Regions from separate parts of the Streptomyces yerevanensis genome, predicted to be linked through region 2. Evidence: riboswitches for the same ligand, from Rfam matches in the RefSeq annotation. Region 2 holds a riboswitch; each other region holds the start of a gene.

Region 1 (10,418 bases), on a different contig from region 2:
CCGACGTGTAGTCGCGGGCGTCCTCCGGCAGGCCGAGGGCCGTGTTCGCGGCGTACGTGTCGAGGCCCTCGTCCTGGAGGGCGTACGCGTCGAGCTTGTTGTAGAGGCCGATGCCGCGGCCCTCCTGGCGGAGGTAGAGGAGTACGCCGCCGCGTGTGGCGATCTGCTCGACCGCCTCGCGGAGCTGCGGGCCGCAGTCGCAGCGGGCCGAGCCGAAGACGTCGCCCGTCAGGCACTCGGAGTGCAGGCGGACCAGCGGAGTCGCCGAAGGGTCGCCAAGGACGAGAGCCACGTGTTCCTGGCCGTCGGTCAGTCCGTGGAAGGTGACCACGTCGGCGTCGACGCCGTAGCCGTCGTGGAAGCGCAGCGGGACCCGGACGCGTGCGCGCGGGGTGGCGGCGGGGAGTTCGGGCATGCGGGTTCTCCGAGTCCAGGATCCGAGCTGCTTCTGAACAGCCTCTTCGGAAGCAGCCTGTTCAGAACAGCCTCAACAACAGCTTCAGATCTGCTCTGCTCTGCTACAGATTTGAAGCAGATCTTCTGATCGAGACCCTAACTCATGGTTTAAAGTTGAAGCAACAGTTCCGAATGTTGCTCATGAGCCCAGAACACGCGCCTGTGCGGAAGGCCGCGGCGAGCCGCCGCTTCACGAGGGGCTTGTCCGTCCAAGCAGCCTTGGTGAAGTCCGGTGCGGTACCGCGCGCCCCTAAAGGAGGCCGCAGGCCCCTTTAGGGGCGCGGGGAACTGCGCGACCAGCCACAACGGACCCGCAGCTTTCGAACTGCCTAACCAGCGGAGCGCTCGGCGCGGACGACAAAAGCAAAGGCAAGGAGCTCACCCGCTCCTTGCCACTCTCAACTTATAGCGCACCGGGGGGCTTGCGGCAAGGCCCCCGTCGTGCCGCAGAATTGCCCGGCCAAGGCCAGGACCTGCGGAAATGGGAGTCGCGAAGTGCGTGTGTTGTTATCGACCTATGGGTCGCGGGGGGACGTTCAACCGATGGCGGGACTCGCGGTGCGGTTGCGGGAACTCGGCGCGGAGGTGCGGGTGTGCGCACCGGCGGACGAGGAGTTCGCGAAGCTGCTGGCCGGTGTCGGCGTGGAGCTGGTGCCCTTCGGGCCGTCGGCGCGCGCGCTCACGAAGGCGGCGCCGTCCCTGCCCGCGGAGGGCCTGCCCCGGCGCGCGGCCGAGGTGATCGCCGGCCAGTTCGACGTGGTCATCCCGGCGGCCGAGGGATGTGACGTGCTGGTGGGGACCGGCATGACGCCGGCCGCGGCGGGCGCGCGGTCGGTGGCCGAGAAGCTGGGCATCCCCTCCGTGTCCGTGACCTTCCAGCAGCTCCAGCTCCCGTCGCCGCGGCGTCGGCCGCTGGAGTATCCGGGCCGGCCGTTGCCGCCGGACGTGACCGACAACCGGGTGCTCTGGGACCTGGACGCCCAGAACATCAACGCGCTCTTCGGTGAGGCGCTCAATACCAACCGGGCGTCGATCGGCCTGCCCCCGGTGGACGACGTCCGCGACTACGTCATCGGCGACCAGCCGTGGCTGGCGACGGACCCGGTTCTGGACCCGTGGCAGCAGACGCCGGACCTCGACGTCGTACAGACCGGCGCGTGGATCCTCCCCGACGAACGCCCACTCCCGGCCGACCTGGAAGCATTCCTGGAGGCCGGCGAACCACCGGTGTACGTGGGCTTCGGCAGCATGCCCCTGCACGGCTCGACGGACGCCGCCCAGGTGGCCGTCGAGGCGGTCCGCGCGCAGGGCCGTCGTGTACTCGTCTCCCGCGGCTGGGCCGACCTCGGCCTGATCGACACCCAGGACGACTGCTTCGCCGTCGGTGACATCAACCACCAGGCACTGTTCGGCCGGGTGGCCGCCGTCGTGCACCACGGCGGCGCGGGCACCACGACGACGGCCAGCCGGGCCGGCGCGCCCCAGGTGGTCGTCCCCCAGCTGGCGGACCAGCCATACTGGGCCGACCGGGTGGCCGACCTGGGCATCGGCGCGGCACACGACGGTCCGACCCCGACCTTCGAGTCCCTGTCGGCCGCGCTCACCACGGCCCTGACCCCCGAGACCGGAGCACGAGCAGCCGCCATCGCCGCCACGATCCGTACCGACGGGGCGGCGGTGGCCGCGAAGCTGCTGCTCGACGCGATCAGCTGAGAAGGGCCGCCGGTGCCCGCGTGCACCACGCGGGCACCGGCGAGCCAGGACCAGAACGCCAAAACCCAGAACGCCGCAGAAGGCCAGAACCCGGACATCTGGTCCCCTCGACCGACAACGGCCACAGGGTCGCAAACGACCCCAGATCGGAGCCGACGACGTGAACCCGCTGACCACCAGCGTGTTTGACCTCCCCGACCACCTTTCCCCCAAGACCGACCCGAAGCTGATCGCCGACGACGAGCAGCACTTCGCGGCCATCGCGGAGTGCCTCGAGCAGACGATCGCCGAGGTCTCCGGCCGCCTCGACGCCGAGCGCAGGGCACCCGGCGGCATGGGCCGGCACGCCATGGACCGGGACACGGAGATCCACCGGCTGACCAATCGCCTGCGTACCCTGCGTCGCTTCGGTCTGGACCTGTGCCTCGGCCACATGGTCGGCGCGGACGACCAGGAGCCGGTGTACGTCGGACGACTCGGCCTCACGGACAGCACGGGCCGTCGGCTGCTGGTCGACTGGCGTTCCCCGGCGGCCGAGCCGTTCTTCGGAGCCACCCACGCCAACCCGATGGGCCTGGCGAGCCGCCGCAGGTATCGCTGGACCCGCGGCCGGATCAGCGACTACTGGGACGAGGTGTTCACCGCGGACGGCTTCGCCGGGCACGCCGCGCTCGACGACCAGTCCGCCTTCATCGCCAGCCTGGGCAGCAACCGGTCGCCGCGGATGCGAGACGTACTCGGCACCATCCAGGCCGACCAGGACGCCATCATCCGCGCGGGCTCCCGCGGCGCTCTCGTCGTCGACGGCGGTCCGGGTACGGGCAAGACCGTCGTCGCCCTGCACCGCTCCGCCTACCTCCTCTACTCCGACCCTCGCCTCGGTCACCGCCGCGGCGGCGTGCTCTTCGTCGGTCCGCACCGGCCCTACCTGGCGTACGTCGCCGATGTCCTCCCCAGCCTCGGAGAGGAGGGCGTACAGACCTGCACCCTGCGGGACCTCGTCACCGAGGGCGCCGCGGCAGCGGTCGAGGCCGACCCGGACGTGGCCCGCCTGAAGTCGTCCGCGAATCTGGTGGAGGGGATCGAGAAGGCCGTCAGGTTCTACGAGGAGCCGCCCACCCAGGGGATGACGGTCACGACCCACTGGTCCGACATCTGGCTGAGCGCCGACGACTGGGCCGTGGCGTTCGATGCGGCGGAGCCCGGTACTCCGCACAACGAGGCGCGCGCCCAGGTGCTGGAGGAACTGCTCACGATCCTGGTGGACAAGCACGGCGAGGACGACGCGGACGGTTTCTCGCCCGACCTGCTCCGCAAGTCGCTGCGGCGGAACAGGGAGCTGCTCACGGCCTTCAACCGCGCGTGGCCGCTGCTCGAGGCGACCGACCTCGTCTCAGACCTGTGGTCGGTGCCTGCCTACCTGCGGATGTGCGCTCCCTGGCTCAGCCGCGAGGACGTACAGAAGCTCCAGCGCGAGGACCCCCAGGCCTGGACGGTCTCCGACCTGCCGCTCCTGGACGCGGCACGGCAGCGGCTCGGCGACCCGGAGACGGCCCGGCGCAAGAGCCGGTACGAGGCCATCCTCGCCGCCCAGCGCGAGCGCATGGCGCAGGTCGTCGACAACCTGGTCGACGCGGTGGCCGACTCCGGAGCCGACGGTGACGACGGCGAAGGCCTGGTGAGGATGCTGCGCGGCGAGGACGCCCAGGTCAGCCTGGTCGACGAGTCCGAAGCGCCCACCGTCGACCCGGACCTGCTCGCCGGCCCGTTCGCGCACATCGTCGTGGACGAGGCTCAGGAACTGACCGACGCGGAGTGGCAGATGCTGCTGCTGCGCTGCCCGTCCCGGAGCTTCACCATCGTCGGCGACCGCGCCCAGGCCAGGCACGGGTTCACGGAGTCATGGCAGGAACGGCTCGAGCGGATCGGGTTCGACCGGATCAACCTGGCCTCCCTGAGCATCAACTACCGGACGCCGGAAGAAATCATGACGGAAGCCGAACCGGTCATCCGAGCCGTACTCCCGGACGCCAACGTGCCGACCTCCATCCGCAGCGGCGGCGTCCCCGTCGTCCACGGATCCGCCTCGGAACTGAGCTCGATCCTCGACACCTGGCTCACCGCACACGCCGACGGAATCGCCTGCGTCATCGGCGACCCCACATTCCGTACGACATTCCGTACGCCGTCGTCCCGCGTCCGCTCCCTGACCCCGGAGCTGTCGAAGGGGCTCGAGTTCGACCTCGTCGTCCTCATCGACCCGGAGAAGTTCGGCGAGGGCATCGAAGGAGCGGTCGACCACTACGTCGCGATGACCCGGGCGACCCAGCAGCTCGTCGTCCTCACGAGCACCTGACGTTCACGAACACCTGACGCCGGACGAACGCCCGCCGCCCATGTGAACCGGGTCGCCTATGTGAGTTGGGTGGACGAGCGCCGCCGCCACGGCAGATCGTCCGACGCGGGCTGACCCCCGTCCCCCTGGAGCGCCCCCGCGACCCCCGTGAAGATCTCCTCCAACTGCCCCACCTGCTCCGGGGTGAGGTGCTCGAAGAGCGCGGTGCGCACCATCTCGACATGACCCGGCGCCGCCCTCTCCAGCACCTCCATGCCCTCGTCGGTCAGGAACGCGAGGCTCCCGCGCTTGTCCATGCGGCAGCCTTCACGGCGTACGAGACCGTCCTTCTCCAGGCGCGTCACGGCGTACGTCAGCCGGCTGCGGGTGATCTTCAGCGCCTCGGCGAGATCCGTCATCCGCAGACATCGGTGGTCGGTCTCGGAGAGGGTGGCCAGGATCGTGTAGTACAGGTGCGGCATACCGGCCTCCTGCTGGAGCTGCCGGTCGAGCGCGTCCTCCAGAAGGTGGGAGGCGGCGATGTACGCGCGCCAGGCGCGTTGCTCGTCGGGGGTGAGCCAGCGGGTCGTCATGCCACCCAGTGTAGGTACTGTTTAAAAATTGAACCACCATCGCCCGAAGCAGACGCACCGAGCCGAGCGGAGAGTACGCCCCATGCCCCACCCCTACGTCCTGTTGTCCGCCGCCGTCTCCCTCGACGGCTACCTGGACGACACCGGCCCCGAACGGCTGCGGCTCTCCGGCCCGGCCGACTTCGACCGGGTCGACGAGGTGCGGGCCCAGTCCGACGCGATCCTGGTCGGCGCGGGCACCCTGCGCGCCGACAACCCCCGCCTCCTGGTCAACTCCGCCGAGCGGCGCGCGGCCAGGCTCGCGGAAGGCAGCCCGGAGTACCCGCTGAAGGTCACCGTCAGTGGCAGCGGAGACCTGGACCCGGCCCTCAACTTCTGGTCCACGGGCGGCGAGAAGATCGTCTATACGACGGACAAGGGCGCCCCGAAAGCCACAGCGGCCCTCCGCGGACTGGGCGTCGACGTCGTCCCCGTCGGACCGGAGCTCGACTGGACGGCCGTACTCGAGCACCTTCACGACGTACGAGGCGTACGGCGACTCATGGTCGAAGGCGGCGGACGCGTGCACACGCAGCTGCTCCAGGAGGGCCTCGCGGACGAGTTGCAGCTCGCCCTCACGCCCCTCCTCGTGGGCCAGCCGGACGCACCTCGGCTGTTCGGACCCGGCGGCTACCCGGGCGGGGTGCGCAACCGGATGCGGCTCGTGGAGACGCGGCCGGTGGGCGACGTGGTGCTCATGCGGTACGTACCCACGGCGCCCGGTGCCGGCGGGCTGGCCTCCGCCGCCGACCGGCACTGGCTGGAGCTCGCCTGCGAGCTCGCCGACCGGTGCCCGCCCTCGCGGACCGCGTTCAGCGTCGGCGCGGTCGTCGTCGCGGCCGACGGCACAGAACTGGCCCGCGGCTACTCCCGCGAGTCCGACCCCGTGTCGCACGCCGAGGAGGCCGCCCTCGCCAAGCTCGACCCGGCCGACCCGCGCCTTCCCACCGCCACCGTCTACAGCAGCCTGGAACCCTGCGCCCGCCGCGCCTCCCGGCCCGCGCCCTGCGCCCGGCTGATCCTCGAAGCAGGAGTACGCCGCGTGGTCACCGCCTGGCGCGAGCCCGACACGTTCGTGCCGTCCGCCGACGGAAGCGGTCTGCTTTCCGCCCAGGGCGTCGATGTCGTCGTACTCCCGGAATACGGGGAGCGGGCCGCTGAGCCCAACCGCCATCTGCTCGGCCAGTGACAGGGACCGGCTGGGCTGAGAGCAGCGGACCGGTTAAGAGCAGGGAGCGAAAAACCGTGTGCTGAGCGTCCCGCGGATGGCGTACACTGGTCTTACCGACGCGGGGTGGAGCAGCTCGGTAGCTCGCTGGGCTCATAACCCAGAGGTCGCAGGTTCAAATCCTGTCCCCGCTACTGAAGACTCAGGGCCGGAACCTACGGGTTCCGGCCCTGAGTGTTTTTCCCGGCGTTCCCGGCGTTCCCGGTGTTCCCGGTGTTCCCGGTGTTCCCGACGGTCCTCCTGTCCCCGATGGCCCGCTCACCCACTCGGCCCGCACAGGTCGCTCCCCGACCACTCGCCGGGAAACTGGACAGAGCGCGGTGAAGGGCAGGAGACACAGTGGTGGGGCCCGGAGAAATGGAGACCGGCGGGCGGAGCGCCGCGTACGTCCGTACCCTCGTCCGGGCTCTCCCGGTGCTGCTGATCGTCGCGGGCGTCTGCTACGACCTCCTCACCCCTCCCCCCTTCACCGCGGTGCCCTTCTTCACGGTGGCCCCGCTCATCGCCGCACCCCTCTCCACGTTCGCCAACACACTGCGCACCGGAGTCGTGGCCGTTGCCTCCCTGTCCCTGCTGCACATCAGGGGCTCCTTCGACGTGGGAGCGGCCACGGAGGTGGCCACCGCGGCGGCGGTCGCCGTGCTGGCCCTTGTCATCAACCGTCTCGTACGCCGCAGTGACAAACGTCTCGCTTCCGCGCGCGAGATCGCGGAGGCGGCCCAGCGCGCCGTACTGCCCGAGCCGGCCGAGCGGATCGGCGGGCTCGACATCGCGGCACGGTACGAGGCGGCGCAGGCGGACGCGTTCATCGGGGGCGATCTGTACGCCGTGCAGGACACCCCGCACGGCGTACGGCTCGTCGTCGGGGACGTACGCGGGAAGGGCATGGGCGCGGTGGCGGCCGTGGCCGTGCTCATCGGGGCCTTCCGGGAGGCCGCCGAGCAGGAGGCGACCCTGGAGGCGGTGGCGCAGCGGCTGGAGCGGGCGCTGGTGCGCGAGGCCGCCCGGCGCGGCGGCCTCGAGGCGGTCGAGGGCTTCACCACCGCCGTACTCGCCGAGATCCCGCACGCTGGCGCTGTCGTACGCCTCGTCCACCGCGGTCACCCGGGGCCGCTCCTGCTGTACGGGAACGGCTCGCTGGACACGCTGCGGGCCGAGGACCCCGCACTGCCGCTCGGGATGGGCGAGTTGGGCCCGTGGCCCGACCGTGCGCAGGAGGTCCCGTTCCCCGGCGGGGCCACCCTCCTCTTCTACACGGACGGGGTGACCGAGGCCCGGGACCGGCACGGCGTCTTCTTCGACCCGGCCCGGTGCCTCGCGGGCCGGACCTTCCGAGGCCCTCGGGCGCTGCTCGCCACGCTCGTGGAGGAGGTCGTCCGGCACACGGGAGTCGGGGGCGCGACAGACGACATGGCGCTGCTGGCGGTCAGGAGGCCGTGAGGCGGATTCTTGAATCGCCCCGGGTCTGATGCCTGAAGGGCCTCAATATCACCGGTAGTAGTTGAGTCAACTCACTCCGGTTAGCAACTGAAACATTGTCAACAGAAGTCACAGCGGTGAATTGCCTCCGAGTCGCGGTCAACTCGCCCGATTCATCCCGCTCATGACCTGAAAGTCCAGGCCAAGGCCGCCAACGAATCTCCAGAACAGCTTGGAATCCGGTGCCTGCCTCTATTAACGTTCGATAACGCAGCGCGGTCGTCCCAGCCGGCACAAGAGTCGGCTCCGTGCGCACGCGCCGAATCCCGCAAGGGAACCGGGGAACCACCAACTTGGGGTGAATCGGGCGTTGTTCTCGGTGGAGACACCGTGAGTGACGCGCGTAGGAGACCTTCCTGCTCCGAACCCGTCAGCTAACCCGGTAGGCGACAAGGAAGGAAAGGAGTGCGCCTACGTGGCGTCCAACCGGCCTGCCCCCCAGACCTCGTTCGCACCGGATGAGCAGCAGCCCGACTCATTCGGCTACGGCAAACGCCAGGACGAGGAGACCTGGGAGGAGTGGAACCCCACAGAGGATTCCCTCAAGCCCATCCGCGGCAGGCACCGCGTCGGCAAGCAGCGCGGCGGAGGCCTCGCACGCAGCTCGACGGTTCTGGGCGTCGGCGTCATAGCGGCCGTCAGCGCGGGCGGTATGGCCAGCGCGAACACCGGCAAGCCGCCGGTCTCCATCACTCTGCCCGACCTGCCGCTGATCTCGGACGACGAGCCCGAGGAAGAGGCCGGTTCCACTACGCCGCTCACCCAGGCCGGTCTGACCACGGCGGACGCCAAGCAGGGCAACTCCCACGCGGGTGAGGCCCTGCGCGCCCGCATCGTCCTCCAGGCCGAGCGGCAGCAGGACCAGGTGGACCGCGAGGCCAAGAGGGCCGCGGAGACCGCCGCCGCGAAGAAGGCCGCCGAGCAGGCGGCCAAGGAGCGGGAAGCGGCCAAGGCCAAGGCCGAAGCCGCCAAGGAGAAAGCGGAGGAGGAGGCCCGGCAGAAGGCCGAGGCAGAGCGCCTCGCCGAGCTCGCCAAGAGCTTCGCGCTGCCCACGTCCTCGTACACCATCACCTCGACCTTCGGTCAGTCCGGCGCGCTGTGGTCCTCCGGGACCCACACCGGCCTGGACTTCGCCGCCCCGACGGGTACGCCGCTCAAGGCGGTACACAGCGGCACCATCACCGAGGCCGGCTGGAACGGCTCGTACGGCTACCTCACGAAGCTCAAGCTCGACGACGGTACGGAGGTCTGGTACGCCCACCAGTCCTCGATCAGCGTCAGTGTCGGCCAGAAGGTCAGCACGGGCGAGGTCATCGGCCGCGTCGGTGCGACCGGCAACGTCACCGGTGCGCACCTCCACATGGAGGTCAAGACGGCGGGCGGCGACGGAATCGACCCGGCGGCGTGGCTGCGGAGCAAGGGGCTCAACCCGTAAGTCCCGACCAGGTACCAGGTCTTCGACGCCATCCGCTTTCGGACGAGAAGCGGGTGGCGTCCTGGTTTTTCTTGGTGCCGGCCTGGTTCCGGGCTAGTTCCGGTAGGGGTTGTAGGCCGGGTCGTACGCCGGGTAGGGCGACCCTTGCCCGTACGTGTTCCCGTACGTGTTCCCGTACGCGGGCCACGGCGGCGGTACCGGGAGGGGAGCCGTCGCCCGGGCCGCGTACGCCAGCGCGGGGCGGGCGAGCTCGCGGCGGGCCCACAGCTCGTGGAGCAACTCCCGCTCCCGTACGACGAAATCGGTGCTCGCACGGCCGCGGCGCCCCCGGTGGCGCAGGAACGCCAGCGATGTCGCGTACGCCTCGTACTCCGCGACCGCCCGCCCCGCCGCGCGTCCGCCGTGATGCGTGGCGTACTCACGGGCCAGTCGCCGCGCCTTCATCGAGCCGAGCACGAACGGCTCGGGAACGGTCAGCCAGCCCGCCATGGCGTACGCGGGCAGTTCGGTGCGGATCGTGCCGAGTTCACGCTGCCGGGTCCAGATGGCCAGCCAGGTCAGCAGGCCGAACGCGGGCACCATGAACGCCGCGTACACCGCGAAGAAGCCGTACGTGCCGAAGGTCGAGGAGCCGTTCCAGAGGGCATGCATGCCCATCGCCAGCAACAGGCCCGTGAAGGGCAGCAGTACGCGTCGTATGTGCTGGCGGTCCGCGGAGAGCGCCGCGATGCCGAAGCCGATGCCTGTGAGCACGGTGAACAGCGGATGCGCGAAGGGCGACATGATCACGCGTACGAAGAAGGTGGCGGCCGTGACGGAGGCGATGCCGCCGTCACCGCCGCTCAGCTGGTCGGTGCCGAAGGCGGTGCCGAGGTAGAGGATGTTCTCGGTGAACGCGAAGCCGGTCGCGGTGACCCCCGCTATCACCACGCCGTCGACGATCCCGGTGAAGTCCCGTCTGCGGAACAGGAAGACGAGTAAGACGGCGGCGGCCTTCGCGCTCTCCTCCACGACGGGTGCTATGACGGTCGCGCCGATCGTGTCGGCGCTCGACGGGTCCGCGGTGGCCGTCGCTATCCATCGCGTCGCGAAACTGTTCGCCACGATCGCTATCAGCGCCGCCGCGCAGGCACCCCAGGC
Region 2 (10,418 bases):
CGGCCAGTTCCGCCGCGCCCTGCCCGAACTGCGCCGCCTCGCCGACGAGCGCGCCAAGGAGGCAGGCCACGCCGACCCGCAGTCCCTGCGCTTCCGCTACGAGGCCGCCCAGTGCCTCGAACAGCTCGGCGAACCCGCCGCCGCGCTCGCGGAATACCGGTCCCTGCTGCCGTACTACGAGAACCAGTACGTGGCCGGCGACCCCGAGCTCTCCTACGACGTACGCCGCCGCATCGGCCACCTCCTGCTCGCCCTCGGCGACCGAGGCGCCGCCCACGAAACCCTGGCCCGACTGCTCCTCGACGTGGAACGCCTCCAGGGGCCGGGGCAGCCGATGGCGGTGGAGATCCGGCGGACGTTGCAGTGGCTGGGCCAAGTGCGCGGTTAGTGGGGCCACAGGGGCTTCGGGGCAGTACGGAACCTTTGGCGAATCGTTGGGTCGAATGGGTGGCCGAGAGCCGGTCCCCTGCCTACCATCGATCATCGCAAGACTTTGTGCACCGTCGCACAAGCTCCCCATGGAGGTTCTCCCTTGCACCGCCGCCGTCGCACCGCGCTCCTCCTCGCCGCCACGCTCGCCACCGCGGCACCCCTCCTCACCGCCTGCTCGGACGAGGCGCATCCCGGTGCCGCGGCCGTCGTCGGCGACGACCGGATCACGGTCTCCCAGCTGGAGAACCGGGTGACCGAGGTGCGTACCGCCCAGCGGGCCGCCGTCACGGACGACGCCCAGTACGAGCAGGCCATCGCCCAGTCCGGCGGCCTCACCCGCGAGATCCTGAACAACATGGTCCTCGACCGTGTGCTGCACCAGGCCGCCCAGGACGCGGGCGTGACCGTCTCCCGCAAGGAGGTCACGCAAACCCGCGCCAACCTCGAGAACCAGCCGGGTGGCGTCAAGGCCCTGGAAGCGAGCTGGTTGCAGCAGTACGGCATCCCGCCGCAGCGGATCGACGAGAACCTCCGCCTCCAGCTCGAGGCCCAGAAGCTCGCCGCCAAGCTCGGCACCGACACCAGCGGACCCGCGTTCTGGGCAGCCCTGTCCGACGCCTCCAAGAAACTCGACATCGACCTGAACCCGCGTTACGGCACCTGGGACGCCAAGAAGAACAGCCGCGTCGAGGCCAAGCTGCCGTGGCTGCGCCAGGTCACACAGGCGGGCAGCCAGGAGACCGCGTAACCGCTGTCCCCATCCGTTGCCTGACCTTGATGTCAGTGGCGTGGGTTACGTTCGAGGGGTGAACGCATCCAACCCTGGGCGCATCGTCCTGCTCACCACCAGCCACCGCGTCGCGCCCGGGCTCCTGTCCTGGCCCGCCTGGCAGGCGCTGCACGGCGCCGACCGCGTCCTGTGCGCGGACGGCGCTCACCCCCAGCTGCCGTATCTGCGCGAGGCCGGCGTCAAGGTCGACGAGGCCGAGCCGACCGCCGAGGAACTCGTCGACGCCTGCACCGGCGGCCGCACGGTGACGGTGGTCGCCACGGGCGAGGGCGAGCCGCAACTGACCGACGGGCTGGCCCGCCTGGCCGGCTCCGGCCGAGTCCAGATGCCCGACCTCGAACTGCTCCCCGCCTCGTACGACCTCCCCGGCGCCCGCCTCCTCGACCTCGTCCAGGTCATGGACCGCATCCGCGCCGAATGCCCCTGGTCGTCCCGGCAGACCCACAAGGGCCTCGCGAAATACGGCATCGAGGAGGCGTACGAACTCGTCGAGGCGATCGAGGAGGGCGACCGTCACGAACTGCGGGAGGAACTGGGCGATGTCCTGCTCCAGGTCGTCTTCCACGCCCGGATAGCGGAAGAGGACCCCGAGGAACCCTTCTCCGTGGACGACGTCGCAGGCACCATCGTCACCAAGCTCATCCACCGCCACCCCCACGTCTTCGGCGACGAAACCGCCGCGACCCCCGAAGAGGTCAAGGAACACTGGCTGCGCACCAAGGCGGTGGAAAAGCAGCGGACATCCGTCACGGAAGGAGTGCCACTGGGCCAGCCCGGCCTGGCACTGGCAGCGAAACTGGCATCCCGCGTGCGCACAGCGGGACTTGAGGTGCCGATACCCCAGGGCGAGGGCATCGGCTACGACCTGCTCGCGATGGCCGTACGAGCCGAGGCGGAGGGCGTGGACCCGGAGGCGGCCCTGCGGGCCGCTGCGCGAGCGTATCGGGATGCGATACGGGCGACGGAGGGCTGACGCGGAACCCCAAGGGCGGTCACGGTCAAGGGCGTACGGGCGTGAACTCCACAGGGAGGTTGCGCAGACCGCGCATGATCAGGCCGCCTCGCCAGCGCAGGTCCGCGGAATCGGCGGCGAGCCGAAGGTCGGGCAGCCGGCGCAGCAAGGTGGCCAGGGCGGTGCGGCCTTCCAGGCGGGCGAGTGGGGCGCCGAGGCAATAGTGGATGCCATGCCCGTAGCCGAGGTGCTGGTTGTCCCGGCGGGAGAGGTCGAGCGTGTCCGGCTCGTCGAAACGCGCGGGATCACGGTCGGCAGCGGCGAGGACCACGAGTACGGGGTCGCCGGAAGCGATGCGTTGTCCGCCGATTTCGAGGGGCTCGGTCGCATAGCGCCAAGTAGCCAGTTCGACGGGGCCGTCGTAACGGAGAAGCTCTTCGATGCCGGTGTCGAGCAGTTCTTGTTCGCCACGCTCGATGGACTTCTGCAGTTGTGCGCGCTGCTTCGGGTTGCGGAGCAGTGCGTACGTGCCGTTGCCGATGAGGTTGATGGTCGTTTCGAAACCTGCGAACAGCAGTACGAAACACATGGCCGCGGCTTCGTTCTCGGTGAGGTGTTCGCCGTGGTCGGAGGCGCGGATGAGCCCGGAGATGAGGTCTTCGCCGGGGCCGGGGGTGTCCGGAAGTGCCTCCCGTTTGCGGTGGATCAGTTCGGCGAGATAGCCGCGCATCTTCTTCACGGACCGTGCGACGCCGCCGCGCGGCCCACCCCCGTGCCGGATCATCATCCCCGCCCAGTCCCGGAAGTCGTCCTGGTCCTCGCGGGGGACGCCGAGCAGGTCACAGATGGCGTAGATGGGGAGGGGGAACGCGAACTCGTGGATGAGGTCGGCGGAGCCCTTGTGCGCGAACTGGTCGATGAGCTGGTCGGTCAACTCCTGGACGCGAGGCGTGAATTCGGCCACGCGACGGGGTGTGAACGCCTTGGAGACGAGCCGGCGGAGCCGCGTGTGGTCCGGCGGGTCGATGTTGAGCAGATGGGTCATCAGGTTGGCGCTGCGCTCGCCGGGGATGCCCGTCTTGCTCTTGCCGTGGGCGTCCTCGGAATGGTGCACGGGATTCTTGGAGAGTCGCTGGTCGGCCAGGGCCTGCTTGGCGTCCGCGTACCGAGTCACGAGCCATGCCTCGACGCCGCTGGGGAGCGTGGTGCGGTGTACGGGTGCGTGCTCGCGGAGCCATGCGTAGGCGGGATAGGGGTCGCTGGCGAACTCCCAGGTGAAGAGTTCGGGTCCGAGGTATGGGGCGTTCACGAGGTGACGGTACCGGCCGCGGCGTGGACGAACCCCGGGCTCAAACTGACGAACCCCCAGCTCAAAGCTGACATACCCTCAAGTTCGTGATCTTTACGTGATCTACGCTACATCTACTGGTGACAAGTGATCGGGTCCCACTAGGTTCACGCGAAAGCGGATCTCAGCAGCCCCACTGGTCACACCCATGTCACACACTGTCGCGTGAAAGGCAATCACATGCTCTCCGGGAACGGTCGACACCGTCGCCCCCGTCAGGCGCCCGCTCTCTTCGTCGCGGCAGGGGTGACCGGATCGGCCATCGCGATCCCCCTGCTCGGAGCGAGTGGTGCGAGTGCCGCCAGCGGTACGACCTGGGACGCGGTCGCGGAGTGCGAGAGTGGCGGCTCGTGGAGCGCCAACCCCGGCAACGGGGAGTACGGCGGACTCTCGATGACCCAGGAGGAGTGGGAGCGGTACGGCGGTCTCGACTACGCGATGAGCGCCGACCTGGCCAGCCGCTCGCAGCAGATAGCCGTCGCCGAGAAGATCCTCGCGGACCGGGGTACGGGCCCCTGGGCGACCTGCGGACTCATCGCGGGCCTGACGCAGAACTCCGACTCGGCCGACGTCGACACCGGCCTGGCGCAGGACTCGCCCACGCCCACTCCCACCCCGTCCACCGAAGCGGACCCGGGCGTGGACCCGGGCGTGGACTCGGGCTCGGGCACTGACTCGGGTTCAGATTCCGGGCAGACGTCAAGTGACGGCTCCGTAAAGGATGATTCATCCGACACTTCCGGCTCATCCGGTACATCCTCTGAATCGGACTCGTCTGATAAATCCGAGTCGTCCACTGATGCGTCACAGGATTCCGACAGTGGCCCCATCGCCGAATCGCCGAGCCCCGACAGCTCGCCCACAGATGCGACAAAAAAGGGCGACTCGGGCAACTCCGATCAGAACGCAGACGATTCAGGCAGTGAGAGTACAAACACAGGCGACGCGGACGCAGCCACCGGCCGCCATCGCGGCGGCAGCGCCGAAGAGGATGCCGCACCCTCCCGTACGGACGACTCCGCCGGCCGGCATGCCTCGCGCGCGGGCAGTGCCTCACGCGACGAAGCGGACGCGGCGGACGGCTCGTACACCGTCCGTTCCGGAGACAGTCTCTGGTCGATCGCCGACTCCCTTGACCTCCAAGGTGGATGGTCCGATTTGTACGCTGCGAACAGGCAGACCGTCGGCGCCGACTCGAACCTCATCCTTCCCGGTCAGCGCCTTGAACTCGGCACAGACTGAGCGGTCGACAAGGTGCCGAACCGGCCCAAAAGTGGCGGCAGTTCGGGCCGAATGTCCGGTTTGATGAAAGTGAGACATGGATCTCAAAGGCCCTGATCGTCTTTGAAATTCGGCGGATCGCATGTTTACGGTCGTGACCGCTCGCCACAGCGGGCCCCGACGGACGTCACGCCGAATCCTGCCAACGTCCGTACGGGAACAGTCGTCGCGTAAAGCGCCGTAGGCAGGAGCGGGGGACCCAAGGTAAGTGCCGGGCCCGGTCGTTGAGACCAGGTGCGGCTTGGGGTGAAGTCGTGCGGAGCGATCCGTACGGCCGGGCAACTCACCAGGCCCGAACCCGACAGCTCACCTCGTAGGCGTCGGTGAGGGGATCTCTTCATGCTGCTTTCCGGCAAGGGCAAGCACCGTCGCCCGTCCAAGGCCACCCGCATGGCCACGCTCGCCGGTGTCACCGGTGCCGCCATCGCCGCCCCGCTGATGGTGTCGGGTACGGCCTCCGCCGCCACCGCCTCCGAGTGGGACACCGTCGCCCAGTGCGAGTCGGGCGGCAACTGGTCCATCAACACCGGCAACGGCTACTACGGCGGCCTGCAGTTCTCCGCCTCCACCTGGGCCGGCTACGGCGGCACGAAGTACGCCGCCACCGCCGACCAGGCCTCCAAGGCCCAGCAGATCGAGATCGCCGAGAAGGTTCTCGCGGGCCAGGGCAAGGGCGCCTGGCCGGTCTGCGGCAAGGGCCTGTCGAGCGCCGGGTACACCGGCGGCGGCTCCTCCGACTCCGGTGCCGCGCAGGAGAACACCCAGCAGTCCCAGCAGCAGAGCGCCCCGGCCCAGGAGGAGCGCGCCTCCCGCTCCGCGGAGCGCCCGGCTGCCAAGAAGACCGTCACCACCCCGACCGGCAAGAAGGTCAAGAAGGGCGACGGCGAGTACAAGGTCGTCAAGGGTGACACCCTCAGCGAGATCGCCACGGAGAAGAAGGTCAAGGGCGGCTGGCAGAAGCTGTACAAGCTGAACGACGACATCGTCGACAACGCCGACGTCATCTACCCGGGCCAGCAGCTGCACCTCAGCTGAACTGAGTCCCCGGCTCAGCCGAAGCCCGGCCCCCAGAGCGGCGCCGGCTGAGCCCTCAGCTCAGCCGAAGCCGAGCCCCAACTCGGCTGAAGCTGAGCCCCCCAGACAGTCCCGCCCCGGTGCGTCTTCCCCCGTACGCACCGAGGCGGGACTTTTTTGCCCCTGCCTTGCCCCCTGCTCTGCCCTCTTCGGATTTGTTCCGTTAGGAAACAATTTACTCTCGGTTCGGTCCATGGGCGGGGCGGACGGCTGGCCGATCGCCCGGAGCCGGTTAGGCTCGTCCTCGCGGAGCCGCCGCGGCTTCGCGCTGTGCGGGCCCAGCGGCCCGCGTAACCGCGTCACATCCCAGAAGGAGATGCTCGTGCCGTCCATCGACGTCGTCGTAGCCCGGGAAATCCTGGACTCCCGAGGCAATCCCACGGTCGAGGTCGAGGTCGGCCTCGACGACGGCAGCACGGGTCGTGCCGCCGTTCCGTCCGGCGCCTCCACGGGCGCCTTCGAGGCTGTCGAACTCCGCGACGGAGACGCCAACCGCTACCTCGGCAAGGGTGTAGAGAAAGCGGTCCTCGCCGTCATCGAGCAGCTCGGCCCGGAGCTCGTCGGTTACGACGCCACCGAGCAGCGGCTGATCGACCAGGCCATGATCGACCTGGACGCCACCGACAACAAGGGCTCGCTCGGCGCCAACGCCATCCTCGGCGTCTCCCTCGCCGTCGCGCACGCGGCCTCCGAGGCCAGCGACCTCCCGCTGTTCCGTTACCTGGGCGGTCCGAACGCGCACCTGCTGCCGGTCCCGATGATGAACATCCTGAACGGCGGCTCGCACGCCGACTCGAACGTGGACATCCAGGAGTTCATGATCGCCCCCATCGGCGCGGAGTCCTTCTCCGAGGCGCTGCGCTGGGGCGCCGAGGTCTACCACACCCTCAAGAAGGTGCTGAAGACCAAGGGCCTGTCCACCGGCCTCGGCGACGAGGGCGGCTTCGCCCCGAACCTGGAGTCCAACCGCGCCGCCCTCGACCTCATCATCGAGGCCATCAAGGAGGCCGGTTACCAGCCCGGCGAGCAGGTCGCCCTCGCGCTCGACGTCGCCGCCTCCGAGTTCTACAAGGACGGCGCGTACCTCTTCGAGGGCAAGTCGCGCTCGGCCGCCGAGATGACGGAGTACTACGAGGAGCTCGTCGCCTCGTACCCGCTCGTCTCCATCGAGGACCCGCTGTTCGAGGACGACTGGGCCGGCTGGAAGGTCATCACCGACAAGATCGGCGACAAGGTCCAGATCGTCGGCGACGACCTCTTCGTCACCAACCCGGAGCGCCTCGCCCGCGGTATCGAGGAGGGCTCCGCCAACGCCCTGCTGGTCAAGGTCAACCAGATCGGCTCGCTGACCGAGACCCTGGACGCCGTCGAGATGGCCCAGCGCAACGGCTTCAAGTGCATGATGTCCCACCGCTCCGGCGAGACCGAGGACGTCACCATCGCCGACCTCGCCGTCGCGGTGAACTGCGGCCAGATCAAGACCGGCGCCCCGGCCCGCTCGGACCGCGTCGCCAAGTACAACCAACTGCTGCGCATCGAGGAGATCCTCGACGACGCGGCGGTGTACGCGGGCCGTTCGGCGTTCCCCCGCTTCAAGGGCTGACCTACACCTGTAGGCACCTCCTTGCCTACGTCCCCGTACGCGGTCCCGTACCGTGTGCGGGGACGTACGCGTGTCTGAAGGGGAGGCGTCACATGGCCGCGAAGGACCGGGACCGGTTCTCCACCGCGACCAGGCTGCGGGTGCTCGGCGAGCAGACGGCGGCGCGCGTCTACCGCTCCCAGACCAGGCGCCAGGCCCGCCGTTCCCGGCTGACCGGGCGGGCCGCGCTCCTCGCCCTCGTCCTGTGCACCCTCGTCGTCGCCCTCGCGTATCCGACCCGGCAGTACGTCTCCCAGCGTGCCGAGATCGCCGAACACGAGCGGGAGCGGGAGCAGGCCCGTGAGCGGGTCGAGCAGCTGCGCGACCTCAAGGCACGCTGGCAGGACGACGCGTACGCCGAGCAGCGGATCCGCGAGCGCCTGCACTACGTGAAGCCGGGCGAGACCGGCTACATCGTGATCGATCCGAACGCGGCGAAGAAGTCGCGTACGACGCAGGGTGCGGCCGCCCGCCCCTGGTACGCCAATGTCTGGGACGGGGTCGACAAGGCCGACCGCGCCGACCAGTGAATGCGATGAGAAAGACGACTATGAACACGCCCCCGCCTCCCACCCCGCGAACCGAGCCCACCGACGCGGACGTCGAGGCCTTCAAGCAGCAGCTCGGGCGCCCGCCGCGCGGTCTGCGCGCGATCGCGCACCGTTGCCCGTGCGGTCAGCCCGACGTGGTCGAGACGGCGCCGCGACTGCCGGACGGTACGCCGTTCCCGACGACGTACTACCTGACGTGCCCTCGGGCCGCCTCCGCGATCGGCACGCTGGAGGCGAACGGCGTGATGAAGGAGATGACAGAACGCCTGACGACGGATCCGGAGCTGGCCGCCGCGTACCGGGCCGCGCACGAGGACTACCTCGCCCGCCGCGACGCGATCGAGGTCCTGGAGGGCTTCCCGAGCGCGGGCGGCATGCCGGACCGTGTGAAGTGCCTGCACGTCCTCGTGGGCCACTCCCTGGCCGCGGGCCCCGGAGTGAACCCGCTGGGCGACGAGGCGATCGCGATGCTGCCGGAATGGTGGGCGAAGGGGCCGTGCGTGGTGCCCTCGACGCCTCCTGAGGGAGAGGGCTGGGAGGTGGACGCGAGCGGCGAGTCCGGCTACTTCGCGTTCAAGCCCGTCGACTCGGGGGAGTCCGGGAAGTCCGAGGAGGACGTCAAGTGACCCGCGTCGCCGCCATCGACTGCGGTACGAACTCCATCCGCCTCCTTGTCGCCGACGCGGACCCGTCGACCGGCGAACTCATCGACCTGGACCGGCGGATGACCATCGTCCGGCTCGGCCAGGGCGTCGACCGGACGGGGCGCCTGGCGCCCGAGGCGCTGGAGCGGACGTTCGCCGCCTGCAAGGAGTACGCGGCGATCATCAAAGAGCACGGAGCGGAGCGCGTCCGTTTCGTGGCGACCTCCGCGTCCCGGGACGCCGAGAACAGGGATGAGTTCGTACGGGGCGTCCTGGACATCCTGGGCGTCGAGCCCGAGGTCATCACCGGTGACGAGGAGGCGGAGTTCTCCTTCACGGGCGCGACCAAGGAACTGAGCGGCCGGGAGGACCTGGCCAAGCCCTACCTGGTCGTGGACATCGGCGGCGGCTCCACCGAGTTCGTCGTCGGCGACGACCACGTACGCGGCGCACGCTCGGTCGACATCGGCTGCGTACGCATGACGGAACGCCACCTTGTGCACGACGGAGTGGTCGCCGATCCGCCGACTCCCGCTCAGATCAGCGCCATTCGCGCCGATATCGAGGCGGCCCTCGACCTCGTCGAGCAGGCCGTCCCGCTGCGCGAGGCCCGCACCCTGGTCGGCCTCGCGGGTTCCGTCACCACGGTGTCGGCGATCGCGCAGGACCTCCCGGCGTACGACCCGGCCGCCATCCACCACTCCCGGGTCCCCTACGCCAGCGTCCGCGAGATCACCGAGTCCCTCCTGACCTCCACCCACGCCGAGCGCGCCGCGATCCCCTCGATGCACCCGGGCCGCGTGGACGTCATCGGTGCCGGCGCCCTCGTACTCCTGACGATCATGGAACGGATCGGAGCGGAGGAGGTCGTCGTGAGCGAGCACGACATCCTGGACGGGATCGCCTGGAAGGCGGCAGAGGACCTTCAGTAGGCCGCTGAGCTACCCGTGGGTGATCTCTCCTGAGCAGTTTCGGTAACGCATGAGCGCATCCCAGGGGCCCCGGAAACCCTCTCGGAAATACTCCGCCGAGAAAGTTCGTGAAGTTCTTCACAAGGAAATCTGCCCTGCTGGGGGAGGTTTTTGGCGTCTGGGGCGGGCCAGAGGTCGTGCGGGGTTCCGGAGCGCGTGCGCGAGGCCGTCAACGGGGTGCCGGAAGGCGGGGGAACGAGCGACTGGTTCAGCCGGGTCACAGGCCCAAAGAGCAGCTCACGCGGTGTTGACAACACCTCAAAGCCCCCCATGGTTCCCCTGTGGAGGCAGGGGGCGGGGAATGCGAGCCGGGCAGTGTAGCAGAGGGTGCGATGGAGCTTGTGAAGGGGCGCACGAGCTACCCCCCTGGAACGGGTGGATACTCGATGGCATGAGCACCACGGAGCGTCCCAGGATCCTCGTAGTAGGCGGTGGGTACGTAGGCCTGTACGCAGCTCGGCGCATTCTGAAGAAGATGCGCTACGGCGAGGCGACCGTCACGGTCGTCGACCCCCGGTCGTACATGACCTACCAGCCCTTCCTCCCCGAAGCCGCCGCCGGCAGCATTTCGCCTCGGCACGTCGTCGTCCCGCTGCGACGCGTGCTGCCCAAGGCGGAAGTTCTGACCGGCCGGGTCACCACCATCGACCAGGACCGCAAGGTCGCCACGATCGCCCCCCTCGTGGGTGAGGCGTACGAGCTGCCTTTCGACTACCTCGTCATCGCCATGGGC
Region 3 (10,418 bases), on a different contig from region 2:
GCGGCGCCCCCACGACCCACCATTCGTCGGTGTCGGAATCGGCCTGCTCCTGCATCAAGTCGTCCATCATCTGGCCCAGTTCGGCCTCTTCGGACGAGTCGGGCAGACTCTCCCGATGGTGCTGGGTCGCCGCCCAGTACTCCCGGAAGATCCTGTTCTGGCACATGATGCGGAAGTGTCCGTGGAGCTCTCGCCGGGTCAGGGCGCCGATCCGGTGAAAGTACAGAGCATTGATGTAGAGCGCGTTCGCGAAGAGGTACTGCCGCTGCTTCTCAGGAGCGATGTCGACCTCGTACGTGTTGAGGACCGCGGCGAGGGTGGGATCGACCATGGCCTTGCAGAGCAGGTCGAAATGCAGTCGGTGCTGTTCGGTGAGTGCGGCACGCCTGCGGTGCCGCGTCCCTACCTCCATGGCCATCCCGGCCGCGGACGCGAGCCTCCCCCGGGCGGCGGAGAGCCACCCCTTCAACGCACTCTGTGTGGCCATGTCAACCCCCGAATCAGGCAACCGTCCGCCGGTCGTCGGGTGCGGGTCGACAGGGAACTGACCGGCGAGCGGGTGGGCGGCACGCTTGCCGTCTTCCAGGGTGCCGAGCGGCTCTGATCGGCTGGGAGGCGGCTAAGAGGGCGCACAGGGGGAAGCGCGGGGCGCGTTCCTGGCGCCATGTCCAACGTGTGCCCCCTGAACGCCGCTAACAATCGTTCACTTCGCGGGGTTTCCACCGGCTCGTATCCTGAGTCGGCATTCAATCCTCGTAACAAGAGCCGGTCCACGAGCCGGTGCACGCATCGGTGTGAGAGAGGTCGCGCGTTGAGTCCTGCGAGTCCCCAACAGATCCCGGTCGTCGTCCTCGCGGGCTTCCTCGGCTCCGGCAAGACCACGCTGCTCAACCACCTCCTGCACAGCAGCGGAGGCAGCCGTATCGGGGCCGTCGTCAATGACTTCGGGGCCATCGAGATCGACGCGATGGCGGTTGCGGGGGCGCTCGGGGACTCGACCGTCTCCCTCGGGAACGGGTGCTTGTGCTGCGCGGTCGACGCCAGCGAACTCGATGTCTATCTGGAGCGGCTCGCCCAGCCTTCCGCCGGTATCGACGTCATCGTCATCGAGGCGAGCGGCCTCGCCGAGCCGCAGGAGCTAGTGCGGATGCTTCTCGCCAGTGAGAACCCGCGCGTCGTCTACGGCGGGCTTGTGGAGGTCGTGGACGCCGCCGAGTTCGACGACACGAGGCAGAAGCATCCCGAGATCGACCGGCACCTCGGCCTCGCCGATCTCGTCGTCGTCAACAAGGCGGACCGGGCCGAGGACCCCGAGCGGGTACTTCGATTCGTCCGGACGCTGACCGACCGCGCCGCAGTCGCCCCCGCCACGTACGGGCGGATCGACCCGGAACTCCTCTTCGACTGCAAGCCGTCCACGGAGCGGATCGGGCAGCTGTCCTTCGACGACCTTCATGAGGACGACCACGAGCACGGTGACGAGCAGGGCCACGAAGACGGTCACGAGCACGGGCGCCATCACGCCGGACACCTGCACTCCGCCTACGAATCCCTCGCCTTCACCTCCGAAGTGCCCCTCGGCCCACGTCGGTTGATGGACTTCCTCGACAGCAGGCCGGAGGGCCTCTATCGCATCAAGGGGTACGTCGATTTCGGCGCGGCCGACACCCGCAACCGGTACGCCGTGCATGCCGTGGGCCGGTTCCTGCGGTTCTACCCGGAGCCCTGGGGGACCGATGACGAGCGCCTCACCCAGCTCGTCCTCATCGGCTCCGGCATCGACGCCCCCGCTCTCGGCAAGGAGTTGGAGGCGTGCAAGGAGTACGCCCCGCACGCCGACGAGCACAGCATGTGGGGCGTACTCCGCTACGTACAGGACCCTGACGGCGAGGACCCGGACGTCGTACAGGAACTGAGCTCGGAGCCCGTGGAACCGGGCCCCGAGGCCTGATCACACCGGCCCCGCCACCACCGACACCGTCTTGGGCAGCGAGACCCCCGAGCCGTCGCGGCGCGGGTCCGTCTCCGGCAGTTCGGCCGGCGTGCCGTTCTTCTGCGCGGCCCGGGCCGGAGCGGGGCCGGCCCAGGCCAGGCTGAGGCAGTCCTCGCCCTTCAGGAACCGCTGGCAGCGCACACCGCCCGTGGCGCGGCCCTTGCGCGGGTACTGGTCGAAGGGCGTCAGCTTCGCGGTCGTCTGGACCGAGTCGTCGAGCGTGCCGCGCGAGCCCGCCACCGTGAAGACCACCGCGTCCGCGGCCGGGTCGATGGCCGTGAAGGAGATCACCTTGGCCCCTTCGGTGAGCTTGATGCCCGCCACGCCGCCCGCGGGTCGGCCCTGCGGGCGGACCTGGGAGGCCTGGTAGCGCAGCAGTTGGGCGTCATCGGTGATGAAGACGAGGTCCTCCTCGCCCGTGCGCAGCTCGGCCGCGCCGACGATCCGATCGCCCTCCTTGAGCGTGATGACCTCCAACTCCTCCTTGTTGGACGGGTAGTCGGGCACCACACGCTTGACGACACCCTGCTGCGTGCCGAGCGCCAGACCCGGCGAGGACTCGTCGAGCGTGGTCAGGCAGACGACCTCCTCGTCACCCTCCAGGGTGAGGAACTCCGAAATCGGCGCTCCTCCGGCGAGGTTGGGCGCCGCGGTCGTCTCGGGCAGCTGCGGAAGGTCGATGACGTTGATGCGCAGCAGCCGTCCGGCCGACGTGACCGCGCCCACCTCGCCCTGGGCCGTCGCCGGGACGGCCGAGACGATCAGATCGTGCTTGGCGCGCTTGTCGTCACTCTCCCCGAAGGGGTCACCGTTCGCCGTACGCGCGAGAAGTTCCGTCGACGACAGCAGTACCCGGCACGGATCGTCGGCCACCTGCAGTGGTACGGACGCGGCGGTGGCACCGGAGGACTCGAGCAGCACCGTACGCCGCGGGGTGCCGAACTTCTTGGCCACCGCGGCCAGTTCGCCCGAGACCAGCTTGCGCAGTTCGGCGTCCGACTCCAGGATGCGGGTCAGCTCCTCGATCTCGCCGTTGAGCCGGTCGCGCTCCGACTCCAGCTCGATGCGGTCGAACCTGGTGAGCCGGCGCAGCGGGGTGTCCAGGATGTACTGCGTCTGGACCTCGCTCAGCGAGAAGTGCTCGATCAGGCGCTCCTTGGCCTGCGCGGAGTTGTCGCTGGAGCGGATGAGGCGGATGACCTCGTCGATGTCCAGGAGGGCGACCAGCAGACCCTCGACCAGATGCAGCCGGTCCCGCTTCTTGCCGCGGCGGAACTCCGACCTCCGCCGCACCACCTCGAAGCGGTGGTCGAGGTAGACCTCCAGAAGCTCCTTGAGGCCCAGCGTGAGGGGCTGGCCGTCCACCAGCGCGACGTTGTTGATGCCGAAGGACTCCTCCATGGGCGTCAGCTTGTAGAGCTGCTCCAGGACGGCCTCCGGTACGAAGCCGTTCTTGATCTCGATGACCAGGCGCAGGCCGTGCGAGCGGTCGGTGAGGTCCTTGACGTCGGCGATGCCCAGCAGCTTCTTGGCGCCGACCAGGTCCTTGATCTTGGCGATCACCTTCTCCGGGCCCACGGTGAAGGGCAGCTCCGTGACGACGATGCCCTTCCTGCGTGCCGTCACGTGCTCCACGGAGACCGTCGCGCGGATCTTGAAGCTGCCGCGGCCCGATTCGTACGCGTCCCTGATCCCGGAGAGGCCGACGATCCGCCCGCCCGTGGGCAGGTCGGGGCCCGGGACGTGCCTCATCAGCGTCTCGAGATCGGCGCCCGGGTAGCGGATCAGATGCCGGGCGGCGGCGATCACCTCGCCGAGGTTGTGCGGCGCCATGTTCGTGGCCATACCGACCGCGATGCCCGACGCGCCGTTCACCAGCAGGTTCGGATACGCGGCCGGGAGGACGCCCGGCTCCTGCTCCTGGCCGTCGTAGTTCGGCGCGAAGTCGACGGTGTTCTCGTCGATCGACTCCGTCATCAGGGAGGTCGCGTCGGCCATCCGGCACTCGGTGTACCGCATGGCGGCCGGTGGGTCGTCGTTGCCCAGCGAGCCGAAGTTGCCGTGGCCGTCGACCAGGGGCAGGCGCATCGAGAAGGGCTGGGCCAGGCGCACCAGGGCGTCGTAGATCGACGCGTCGCCGTGGGGGTGCAACTTACCCATGACCTCGCCGACGACGCGGGCGCACTTCACATAGCCGCGGTCGGGGCGCAGCCCCATCTCGTTCATCTGGTAGACGATGCGGCGGTGCACGGGCTTGAGGCCGTCACGGGCGTCCGGCAGAGCCCTGGAATAGATCACCGAGTACGCGTACTCGAGGAAGGAGCCCTGCATCTCGTCGACGACGTCGATGTCGAGGATGCGCTCCTCGAAGTCGTCGGGCGGCGGGGTCTTCGTGCTGCGGCGGGCCATCGCTGCTGCGACTCCTTCACAGTGTCTGCCGGGGCATGAACGGGTTCTGACGAGCTCCATTGTGGACCGCCGCACTGACAACCCGGACCACACCCCATGCACAGGGGTCCTGGCGGCCACCGGCCCGCTCGCTCTCGGCGTAGCCGTTCCGGGAACTTCGCCAGCTGTCGGCGCGCTTGCATACAGTGGCATGACTAGCAGGAATTCAGCAGTTTTCCGCGATCGAAGGGACGTACATGCCCATGGGTCACACGGCCACCGTCGAGGCCGGCTCCGGCGGGCTGACAGCGACCGAGCACCGCCTGGCCAACGGCCTGCGCGTGGTGCTCTCCGAAGATCATCTGACCCCGGTCGCGGCGGTGTGCCTCTGGTACGACGTCGGCTCGCGCCACGAGGTCAAGGGCCGTACCGGCCTTGCCCACCTCTTCGAGCACCTGATGTTCCAGGGCTCGGCCCAGGTGAAGGGCAACGGTCACTTCGAGCTGGTGCAGGGTGCGGGAGGTTCGCTCAACGGCACGACCAGTTTCGAGCGCACCAACTACTTCGAGACCATGCCCACGCACCAGCTGGAGCTCGCCCTCTGGCTGGAGGCCGACCGCATGGGCTCGCTGCTCACGGCGCTCGACGACGAGTCGATGGAGAACCAGCGCGACGTCGTCAAGAACGAGCGCCGCCAGCGCTACGACAACGTCCCCTACGGCACCGCCTTCGAGAAGCTGACCGCTCTCGCGTACCCGGAGGGCCACCCCTACCACCACACCCCGATCGGGTCGATGGCCGACCTGGACGCGGCCACCCTGGAGGACGCACGCGCGTTCTTCCGCACCTACTACGCGCCCAACAACGCCGTCCTGTCGATCGTCGGCGACATCGACCCGGAGGCCACGCTGGCTTGGGTCGAAAAGTATTTCGGCTCCATCCCGGGGCACGACGGCAAGCCCGCCCCGCGCGACGGCGCACTGCCTGACACCATCGGTGAGCAACTGCGCGAGGTCGTCGAGGAGGAGGTCCCGGCGCGCGCGCTGATGGCCGCCTACCGGCTCCCGGAGGACGGCACGCGCGCGTGCGACGCGGCCGACCTCGCCCTGACCGTCCTCGGCGGCGGCGAGTCCTCCCGTCTCTACAACCGGCTCGTACGCCGGGACCGTACGGCTGTGGCGGCCGGTTTCGGTCTGCTGCGCCTGGCCGGAGCACCCTCCCTGGGCTGGCTCGATGTGAAGACCTCCGGCGATGTCGAGGTCCCCGTCATCGAGGCGGCCGTCGACGAGGAGCTCGCCCGGTTCGCCGAGGAGGGTCCCACGGCCGAGGAAATGGAGCGCGCACAGGCCCAGTTGGAGCGCGAGTGGCTGGACCGGCTCGGTACGGTCGCGGGCCGCGCCGACGAACTGTGCCGGTACGCCGTGCTGTTCGGCGACCCGCAGCTCGCCCTGACCGCCGTACAGCGCGTGCTCGACGTCACGGCGGAGGAGGTCCAGGAGGCCGCCAAGTCCCGACTGCGCCCCGACAACCGCGCGGTGCTCGTGTACGAGCCGATCACCACCGACGAGGAGACCGCCACCGACGAGGAGAGCGCCCAGTGACCGAGGCCACCGTGACCATGGACTTCCACCCCCAGCCCCAGGCCGGCGAGGCCAGGCCCTGGGCCTTCCCGGCGCCCGAGCGCGGTGCGCTCGGCAACGGCCTGACGGTGCTGCGCTGCCACCGCCCCGGCCAGCAGGTCGTCGCCGTCGAAGTCCTCCTGAACGCACCGCTGGAGGCCGAGCCGCAGGGCCTGGACGGTGTCGCCACGATCATGGCGCGCGCGTTCTCCGAAGGCACCGACAAGCACTCCGCCGAGGAGTTCGCCGCCGAACTGGAGCGCTGCGGCGCCACGCTGGACTCGCACGCCGACCACCCGGGCGTACGACTGAGCCTCGAGGTCCCGGTGTCGCGGCTCCCGAAGGCGCTCGGTCTCCTCGCCGACGCCCTCAGGGCGCCCGCCTTCGAGGACAGCGAGGTCGAACGGCTCGTCCGCAACCGGCTCGACGAGATTCCGCACGAGACCGCCAACCCGGCCCGCCGCGCCGCCAAGGAGCTCTCCAAGGAGCTCTTCCCGGCGACCTCGCGCATGTCGCGCCCGCGCCAGGGCACCGAGGAGACGGTCGCGACCATCGACTCGGCGGCGGTACGCGCCTTCTACGAGAAGCACGTACGCCCCGCGACGGCCACCGCGGTCGTCGTCGGCGACCTCACCGGTGTCGACCTCGACGCGCTGCTCGGCGACACGCTCGGCGCCTGGACCGGCTCGCCGGCCGAGGCTCGTCCGGTGCCTCCGGTGACCGCCGACGACACCGGCCGCGTGGTCATCGTCGACCGCCCCGGAGCCGTCCAGACACAGCTGCTCATCGGCCGCGTCGGAGCCGACCGGCACGACCGTGTGTGGCCCGCCCAGGTGCTCGGCACGTACTGCCTGGGCGGCACCCTCACCTCACGCCTTGACCGCGTCCTGCGCGAGGAAAAGGGCTACACCTACGGTGTGCGGGCGTTCGGCCAGGTACTGCGCTCCGCCCCGGACGGCACCGGCGCCGCGATGCTCGCCATCAGTGGCTCCATCGACACGCCGAACACCGGCCCGGCGCTCGACGACCTCTGGAAGGTGCTGCGCACGCTCGCGGCCGAGGGCCTGACGGACGCCGAGCGCGACATCGCCGTACAGAACCTGGTGGGCGTGGCGCCGCTCAAGTACGAGACCGCGGCCGCCGTCGCCGGCACGCTCGCCGACCAGGTCGAGCAGTACCTGCCGGACGACTTCCAGGCGACGCTGTACCGCCAACTCGCAGCGACGGGCACCGTGGAGGCCACCGCGGCCGCCGTGAGCGCCTTCCCGGTGGACCGTCTGGTGACCGTCCTCGTCGGGGACGCCGCCCAGATCGAGGAGCCCGTCAAAGCCCTCGGGATCGGTGAAGTGAGCGTGGTCGCGGCCGAGTAGAGCCGCTGCACATCCTGGGGACCCTGGAGGCTGATGAGCCTTCAGGGTCCCTCTTTGTCCATATTGATTGGTTTGGTTGGGAGTTGATATGGAGGTTGTGTGTCTGCGCTGTGGCGTGCGCTACAAAAACCGTCATCCGTTTGTTGTTTGAGAGACGGCACGCTTAGCGTCGGTCCGGCTGTTCGTCAGGCACTGCGCCGCACCCGCGGCACCGGACAGTCATCGCCGAGTCCCCGTACGGCGCGAGCCAGGGGAGCCGGGGACCCATCGCAGTCCCTGGGGTGAATCGGGCACCCTCCTGGAGGGAGCCCGTAGGAGACCTTCCTGCTCCGAACCCGTCAGCTAACCCGGTAGGCGAGAAGGAAGGAAAGGACCAGCCACTTCATGGCGTTCACCCGCGCCACCGGGAAGCACCGTCGCCCGAGCCGTACGAAGCGCACGTCCTCCTCAAGGGCCGTGGGCGTCGCGACGCTCGCCACCACCGGTGTCATCGGCACCCTGGCCGCCCCGGCGTTCGCCGGCCCGTCCTCGGTCAAGCAGACAGGGCTGACGCAGGCCGTCACCATGGGCGACTCGGTCGCCGACCAGATCGACGCCCAGGCCCACGCCCAGCAGCAGGCCGCCGAGGAGGCCGCCGCCCGCAAGGCTGCCGAGGAAGCCGCGCAGAAGCGCGCCGCCGAGGAGAAGGCCCGGGCCGAGGCGAAGGCCAAGGCGGAGCGCGAGGCCAAGGAGCGCGCCGCCCGCGAGGCCGAGCGCAAGCGCCTGCTCAACGCCTACGTCTCGCCGATCAGCGACTCGTACGTCTCCACCGGCTACAAGGCCGGCGGCTCCGTCTGGTCCTCCGGCAGCCACACCGGCATCGACTTCCACGCCGCCAGCGGTACCACCGTCCGCGCCGTGGGTGCCGGCACCGTCGTCGAGGCCGGCTTCGAGGGCTCGTACGGCAACCAGGTCGTCATCAAGATGAACGACGGCACGTACACGCAGTACGCACACATGTCGTCCCTCTCCGTCTCCGTCGGCCAGAGCGTCACCCCGGGCCAGCAGATAGGCCTCTCCGGGGCGACCGGCAACGTCACCGGAGCACACCTCCACTTCGAGGCGCGTACGTCCCAGGAGTACGGCTCGGACATGGACCCCCTCGCCTACCTCCGCTCGCACGGCGTGGACGTCTGACGACTCGGACTCACCACACCGCTTCCGAAGGCGCACCGCTCCCGAAGGCCCCGGCTCACCGAGCTGGGGCCTTCGCGCATGCCGACGGGACGACTGCCTGTTCTGCGTCACTATGTGTCCAAAAAATAGCTGTGGATTCCGGTCCGCCATCGGAATTTCCGGCTCTCTGCAATAGAGTCACTGAACTGGCGTCAATCAACCGCGTTTCGCGGGGATTAAGGCGGAGGTCGGGTCATGCGTATTCCCGCGCACTCGGTATGCACGGCGATCCGTGACGACATCGTCGCGGGTGTCTACGAACGCGGCAGCCGGCTCACCGAGGAACTGCTCGCGCGTCGCTACGGCGTCTCGCGGGTCCCCGTGCGGGAGGCGCTGCGCACGCTGGAGGCGGAAGGTTTCGTCGTCACCCGCCGGCACGCGGGCGCCTGCGTCGCGGAACCCACCGAACAGGAGGCCGCCGACCTGCTGGAGATGCGCATGCTCCTGGAGCCGCTGGGCGCCGCGCGCGCCGCGCAGAGGCGTACGGAGGCGCACCTCAAGGTGCTGCGAGGCCTGGTCAGGCTGGGGCAGGAGCGGTCCAGGAGGGGCCAGAGCGAGGATCTGCGCTCGCTGGGCGGCTGGTTCCACGAGACGCTCGCACAGGCCTCCGGTAGCCCCGCGCTGACCTCGATGCTCACCCAGCTGCGGCACAAGATCGCCTGGATGTACTCGGTCGAGGCGCCTGCCAACCCCGCCGAGTCCTGGTCGGAGCACGGCGGCATCGTGGACGCCGTCGCGCGCGGAGACAGCGAGCGGGCCCGGGCGATCACGGCGCTGCACACCGAGCGGGCGACGACCGCACACCGGCTGCGCTTCCCCGAACGAGGTGATCGCGTGGAGCGCGTGAGAACTTCGCAACATCCCGTAAACACGGCGAGCCTGCGGCATTAACAGTGGCGCCGTATACAAAGGGGGAGTAATTCGCGGGGGATTATTTTCGCTGCCCGCAACCTGGAATTAAAAAGGGCCCGCCCGGCATTCCGGGCGAGCCCTTTTGGTGTGCGTGTGGATGGCGTCTTTGGAACGACCACTACCGCAACCATCAATTGAGGAACCACGACGGCGATCAACCAGGTCCGCGAGAGCGGCGCCGGTTTAGGTGCATCACACAGTCTCGGGCAGCTCCTCCAGGCCCTCCGCGACCAGCTTGGCCAGGCGGTCGAGCGCGGCGTCCGCGCCCTCGGCGTCGGAGGCCAGGACGATCTCCTCGCCGCCCTTGGCGCCCAGGCCGAGCACCGCGAGCATGGACGCGGCGTTGACGGGGCTGCCGTCCGCCTTGGCGATCGTCACGGGGACGCCGGCGGCCGTGGCCGCGCGGACGAAGATGGAGGCGGGGCGGGCGTGGAGGCCCTCGGCCCAGCCGACGTTGACGCGGCGCTCAGCCATGTGATGCTGCCCTTCAGGTGTTCTCGGGTTGTCTAGACCACTATTCCATACCGTGAAGCGCCCCCGAGCGGGTGTCGAGCCCGTCGGAGGCCAGGAGCCCGTGCGGGGGCCCGAGTCGGGTCCCCGGACTGCCTCGCGCCATTGTCGGACACGAGCCGTACTCTGGGGCCCATGCAGACCTCGTCGGACCGGCACGAGTATCCCGCCCACTGGGAGGCCGACGTCGTGCTGCGCGACGGCGGCACCGCGCGCATCCGGCCGATCACGGCCGACGACGCCGACCGCCTGGTCAGCTTCTACGAGCAGGTGTCCGACGAGTCGAAGTACTACCGCTTCTTCGCGCCGTACCCGCGCCTGTCCGCCAAGGATGTCCACCGCTTCACGCACCACGACTTTGTGGACCGGGTGGGACTCGCGGCCACGGTCGGCGGCGAGTTCATCGCCACC

What was found. Region 2 has a riboswitch for cyclic di-AMP ahead of OP79_RS25355 (LysM peptidoglycan-binding domain-containing protein). Riboswitches for the same ligand answer to the same signal wherever they lie in the genome.
Region 1: linked by a shared signal. The riboswitch ahead of OP79_RS18535 (M23 family metallopeptidase) and the one ahead of OP79_RS25355 (LysM peptidoglycan-binding domain-containing protein) in region 2 are both predicted to bind cyclic di-AMP.
Region 3: linked by a shared signal. The riboswitch ahead of OP79_RS05655 (M23 family metallopeptidase) and the one ahead of OP79_RS25355 (LysM peptidoglycan-binding domain-containing protein) in region 2 are both predicted to bind cyclic di-AMP.

The regions. Positions count from the first base shown of each region.
Region 1 is NZ_JNWJ01000016.1:7,075-17,492, reverse strand. It holds gene OP79_RS18570 (GTP cyclohydrolase II) at 1-415, opposite strand, end outside; gene OP79_RS18565 (glycosyltransferase) at 1,000-2,169, shown strand; gene helR (RNA polymerase recycling motor ATPase HelR) at 2,330-4,525, shown strand; gene OP79_RS18555 (MarR family winged helix-turn-helix transcriptional regulator) at 4,582-5,097, opposite strand; gene OP79_RS18550 (dihydrofolate reductase family protein) at 5,180-6,325, shown strand; tRNA gene OP79_RS18545 (tRNA-Met) at 6,425-6,498, shown strand; gene OP79_RS18540 (PP2C family protein-serine/threonine phosphatase) at 6,722-7,804, shown strand; cyclic di-AMP (ydaO/yuaA leader) riboswitch at 8,091-8,247, shown strand; gene OP79_RS18535 (M23 family metallopeptidase) at 8,259-9,278, shown strand; gene OP79_RS18530 (PrsW family intramembrane metalloprotease) at 9,372-10,418, opposite strand, start outside.
Region 2 is NZ_JNWJ01000025.1:104,686-115,103, forward strand. It holds gene OP79_RS25330 (serine/threonine-protein kinase) at 1-388, shown strand, start outside; gene OP79_RS25335 (SurA N-terminal domain-containing protein) at 533-1,180, shown strand; gene OP79_RS25340 (nucleoside triphosphate pyrophosphohydrolase) at 1,221-2,195, shown strand; gene OP79_RS25345 (cytochrome P450 family protein) at 2,221-3,483, opposite strand; gene OP79_RS25350 (LysM peptidoglycan-binding domain-containing protein) at 3,688-4,764, shown strand; cyclic di-AMP (ydaO/yuaA leader) riboswitch at 4,970-5,138, shown strand; gene OP79_RS25355 (LysM peptidoglycan-binding domain-containing protein) at 5,143-5,838, shown strand; gene eno (phosphopyruvate hydratase) at 6,194-7,480, shown strand; gene OP79_RS25365 (FtsB family cell division protein) at 7,573-8,049, shown strand; gene OP79_RS25370 (DUF501 domain-containing protein) at 8,070-8,696, shown strand; gene OP79_RS25375 (Ppx/GppA phosphatase family protein) at 8,693-9,646, shown strand; gene OP79_RS25380 (NAD(P)/FAD-dependent oxidoreductase) at 10,077-10,418, shown strand, end outside.
Region 3 is NZ_JNWJ01000004.1:144,701-155,118, reverse strand. It holds gene OP79_RS05680 (DUF6082 family protein) at 1-487, opposite strand, end outside; gene OP79_RS05675 (CobW family GTP-binding protein) at 812-1,951, shown strand; gene OP79_RS05670 (DNA gyrase/topoisomerase IV subunit A) at 1,952-4,402, opposite strand; gene OP79_RS05665 (M16 family metallopeptidase) at 4,639-5,982, shown strand; gene OP79_RS05660 (M16 family metallopeptidase) at 5,979-7,370, shown strand; cyclic di-AMP (ydaO/yuaA leader) riboswitch at 7,584-7,741, shown strand; gene OP79_RS05655 (M23 family metallopeptidase) at 7,755-8,546, shown strand; gene OP79_RS05650 (GntR family transcriptional regulator) at 8,781-9,476, shown strand; gene OP79_RS05645 (HPr family phosphocarrier protein) at 9,690-9,971, opposite strand; gene OP79_RS05640 (bifunctional acetate--CoA ligase family protein/GNAT family N-acetyltransferase) at 10,143-10,418, shown strand, end outside.